DNA from 2 places in the Agromyces sp. NPDC029043 genome. Region 2 is predicted to be linked to the other one. Evidence: predicted binding sites of a transcription regulator. Region 2 holds the regulator's gene; the other holds the start of a gene.
What was found. Region 2 encodes HrcA, which represses chaperone genes, less so after heat shock. Its sites were predicted from a motif close to TTNGCACTCGNNNNNNNCGAGTGCNAA; they were not measured.

Region 1: a site for HrcA is predicted at 941-967, ahead of groES (co-chaperone GroES). Genes of this name have one in related genera too.

The regions. Positions count from the first base shown of each region.
Region 1 covers NZ_JBVHVX010000006.1:171,135-173,334, reverse strand. Annotated here, with positions in the region: gene rarD (EamA family transporter RarD) at 1-404, opposite strand, end outside; gene groES (co-chaperone GroES) at 569-865, opposite strand; gene ACZ4TW_RS10310 (class I SAM-dependent methyltransferase) at 995-2,182, shown strand.
Region 2 covers NZ_JBVHVX010000007.1:17,801-20,000, forward strand. Annotated here, with positions in the region: gene ACZ4TW_RS10620 (DUF4870 domain-containing protein) at 113-526, opposite strand; gene hrcA (heat-inducible transcriptional repressor HrcA) at 734-1,753, shown strand; gene dnaJ (molecular chaperone DnaJ) at 1,815-2,200, shown strand, end outside.

The DNA.
Region 1 (2,200 bases), on a different contig from region 2:
CGCAGCACGAGCACCCCCAGGAACACCGTGACGATCGGATTGATGAAGTACCCGAGGGCGGCCTCGACGACCTGCCCCGACGTCGCGGCGTAGACGTACGTGAGCCAGTTGACGAAGATGAGCGCGCCCGCCACGCCCATGACGAGCACGACGCGCCGGTCGCGCAGCAGCGCGCGGAACGGGCGCCACGTGCGCGTCGCGGCGATGAGCACCCCGCAGAACACGAGCGAGAGCAGGATGCGCCACGCGACGATCTCGACGGGACCGGTCGGCGCGAGCGCGATGAAGTAGATCGGGAGGAACCCCCACAGGGCGTACGCGGAGACCGCGTAGGCGAGCCCCGCTCGGTTCACCCCGGCACGCGGGGCGCGCACGGGCGCAGCGGTCGGCGAAGCGGATGGCACCGGATCAGCCTACGCGCGACCTCCGACCGGGAGCCCGCGAGAGCCTGCCGTCCACCGTCGACATCCCGCCGCGCGTCGCCGCGACATCCGCCCCTCGATGCCGCAGACGACGACGCGGCCCGGATGCCGTGGGGCATCCGGGCCGCGGGCGATGTCGGTGTCGACTAGCGGACGACGACCGCGAGCACGTCGCGGGCCGACAGCACGAGGTACTCCTCGCCGCCGAACTTGACCTCGGTGCCGCCGTACTTGGAGTAGATCACCTTGTCGCCGACGGCCACGTCGAGCGGGATGCGGTTGCCGTTGTCGTCGATGCGGCCCGGGCCGACCGCCACGACCTCGCCCTCCTGGGGCTTCTCCTTGGCGGTGTCGGGGATGACCAGGCCCGATGCGGTGGTCTGCTCGGCCTCGACCTGCTTGATGACGATGCGATCCTCGAGCGGCTTGATGGAAACCGACACGGTTGACCTCTTTCTTGACGAAGACTGGGGTTAGCAGCCTCTGAGTGAGAGTGCTAACGAGAGTCTAGGGGGGTTCTGGCACTCGTGCAACGTGAGTGCCAGCGGATGTCGCGGTGCTAGCGTGGCGGCGTGGAACGCGACGAGCTGGTGCAGCTGCTCTCCGCCGAGGGGCTCGACCTGCTCGACTCGCTGCCCGCCTGGACGAGCAGCGACGACATCGTCAAGACGGTCGCCGACCTCCGCCGGCGCGGTCACTCGCCCGGCCTGGTCGCCGCGGTGCTCAGCCAGTCCAAGCTGCGCTCGAAGGCGCGCCCGAAATTCGGCGAGTTCGCCGACCGCATGCTCTTCACCGAGTCCGGCCTCGAGCAGGCCACGCGCCTCCGCGTGGCCGCCCTGCACGCGGGCCGGTACGCTCGCGCCGGACTCCGCCACGTCGCCGACCTCGGCTGCGGCATCGGCGGCGACGCCCTCGCGTTCGCCGCGATCGACCTCGAGGTGACCGCCGCCGAGGCCGATGAGGTCACGGCCGCGATCGCCGCCTTCAACCTCACGCCGTTCCCGCGCGTCCACGTGCTGCACGCGCGGGCCGAGGAGGTGCCGCTCGCGGGCATCGACGCCGCCTGGCTCGACCCCGCGCGTCGCACGACCGCCGGCGGCACCACCACGCGCCTGGCCGACGTCGCCGACTACACGCCGTCGCTCGACTTCGCGTTCGGCCTGGCCGAGCGCATGCCGGTCGGCGTGAAGCTCGGCCCCGGCACCGATCGCGGCGTCATCCCCGCGGGCGCCGAGGCGCAGTGGGTCTCGGTCGACGGCGACGTCGTCGAGCTCGCCGTGTGGACGGGCGCGCTGGCCCGCTCGGGCATCGGACGCGCCGCGCTCGTGATCCGCGGCGACGCCGCCCACGAGCTGGTCGCGCCCGCCGACAGCGAGGATGCGCCGGTCGGGCCGCTCGGCGACTACCTCTACGAGCCCGACGGCGCCGTGATCAGGGCCCGCCTCATCGGCGACCTCGCCCGATCGAACGGCGCATGGATGCTCAGCGAGGGCATCGCCTACTTCACGGGCGACCGACCCGTCGACAGCCCCTTCGCGCGCGGGTTCCGCGTGCTCGAGCGGCTGCCGGCCGACGAGCGGCACCTGCGGCAGGCGCTCCAGGCCCGTGGGGTGGGCGCGCTCGAGATCAAGAAGCGCGGCGTCGACGTCGATCCCGCGGCGCTGCGCACGCGCCTGAAGCTCAGGGGCGACGGATCGGCGACGATCGTGCTCACGCGCGAGGAGGGCCGCCACGTCGCGCTGCTCGTCGAGCGGTTGTGACGCGGGCCGCGTCGCCTG
Region 2 (2,200 bases):
CTCCCCGCATCGCCCCCGCCCGGCCTCTGCCCCCTCCCCCCCCCCCCCCCACCCCCCCCCCCCCCCCCCCCCCCCCCCCCCCCCCCCCCCCCCCGAGCCGTCCTGCGGCGCCCTACTTGATGAGGCGCACCGCGAAGGGGTAGCGGTAGTGGCGCCCCTCCTTGGCCTGCAGGAACGCGATGATCGAGAAGACCACGCCGAGCACCCACGGGATCCAGGTGAGGAACGAGAGGAAGGCGCCGAAGCCGAACGTCACGACCGTGAGGAAGGTCACGACGATCCAGAGCGCGATCGTGGCGAACAGCAGCGTGATCTGGAAGTTCAGGGCCTCCTTGGCCTCGGTGTTGGTGAAGGAGCCGCGGTCCTTGAAGACGAGCCAGATGATGAGCGACGGCAGGATGCCGAGGATGCCGCCGAGGTGCGCGAACGACCCCCACTGGACGTCCTGCTCCTGCGAGAGCGGGGCGGCCGGTGCCGGCTGCGGGCCGGCGTTGGGATCGTGCGGGGGGACGTTGGGATCGGTCATGTGCGTGCCTTTCGGATCGGACGCGGGCACCTCGAACGGGGCGGGGGTGCATCGGGTGGGTGCGCGCGACGTTGCACACGCTACTGCCGTGCCGTTCGGGCGGGCAACGGTGCGAGCCCTGAATGTCGCGGTAGGATTGGCAGTCACGGGAACCGAGTGCTAAGCGCCGGTCCGCCGCCGTCACGCCGGTCGAGGGAAGCGAGGGCCATGGTCTCCGAACGCAGTCTCGCCGTGCTCCGCGCGATCGTGCAGGACTACGTCGCGTCCCGCGAGCCCGTGGGCTCGAAGACGATCGTCGAGCGTCACCACTTCGGCGTGTCCGCGGCGACCATCCGCAACGACATGGCCGTGCTCGAGGAGGAGGAGCTCATCGCGGCTCCGCACACCTCGTCGGGCCGCATCCCCACCGACAAGGGCTACCGGGTCTTCGTCGACCAGCTCGCCGACGTCAGGCCGCTCACGACGGCCCAGCGGCAGGCGATCGAGACGTTCCTCGGCGAGTCCAACGACCTCGACGAGCTGCTCGCCCGCACCGTGCGATTGGTCGCGCAGCTCACGCGCCAGCTGGCGGTCGTGCAGTACCCGAGCTTCCAGCGCGCTCGCGTGCGCCACGTCGAGCTCGTCTCGCTCGCGCCGACGCGCGTGCTGTGCATCCTCATTTCCGACACGGGGCAGGTCGAGCAGCGACTCGCCGAGCTCGACCAGCCCGCCGACGAGGAGACGCTCGGCCGGCTCCGCAACCGGCTGAACGAGGTCGCGGCGGGCCTGACCATGACCGATGCCGCGGCGGCGCTCTCCGTCGAGACCGAGACGGCCGACCGGGCCCACGCCGAGGTGCTCCGCACCCTCGCGGCGACGCTCGCCGACCAGGCGAAGTTCACCCGAAGCGATCGGCTCGTCGTCGCGGGCGCCGCCAACCTGGTTCGCACCGAGCAGGACTTCGCCGGCAACATCCTCGGCGTGATCGAGGCCATCGAGGAGCAGGTCGTGATCCTGAAGCTGTTCGGCGAGATGACCTCCGAGGAGGGCATCGCGGTCCGGATCGGCCGCGAGAACGCCGCGTACGGCCTCGGCGAGACCTCCGTCGTCTCGAGCTCGTTCGAGATCCCCGGCCGCGACGTGTCGCGGCTGGGCATCGTGGGTCCGACCCGCATGGACTACTCCCAGAGCATGGCCGCCGTGCGCGCCGTGGCTCGCTACCTCTCGCGCACGCTCGGCGAGAGCTGACTCGACCGGAGCCGCCCGAGTCGCGGCATCCGTCACCGCAATCGAAAGGAACCCGCCCCCTGTGGCCGACCACTACGAGGTCCTCGGCGTCTCGCGCGACGCCACCCCCGACGAGATCAAGAAGGCGTACCGCCGCCTCGCCCGCGAGCTCCACCCCGACGTCAACCCGGGCGCCGAGGCGTCCGAGCGGTTCAAGCAGGTCACGCACGCCTACGACGTGCTCTCCGACCCGAAGCAGCGCCAGCAGTACGACCTCGGCGGTGGCCAGGGCGGGTTCAACGGCGCCGGCTTCGGCGGGTTCGGCGACATCTTCGAGACGTTCTTCGGCGCGGGGCAGGCCAGCCGCGGGCCGCGTTCGCGTCGCGAGCGCGGCCAGGACGCGCTGATCCGCCTGGAGGTGAGCCTCGACGAGGTCATCTTCGGCACGCACCGCGACCTCGAGGTCGA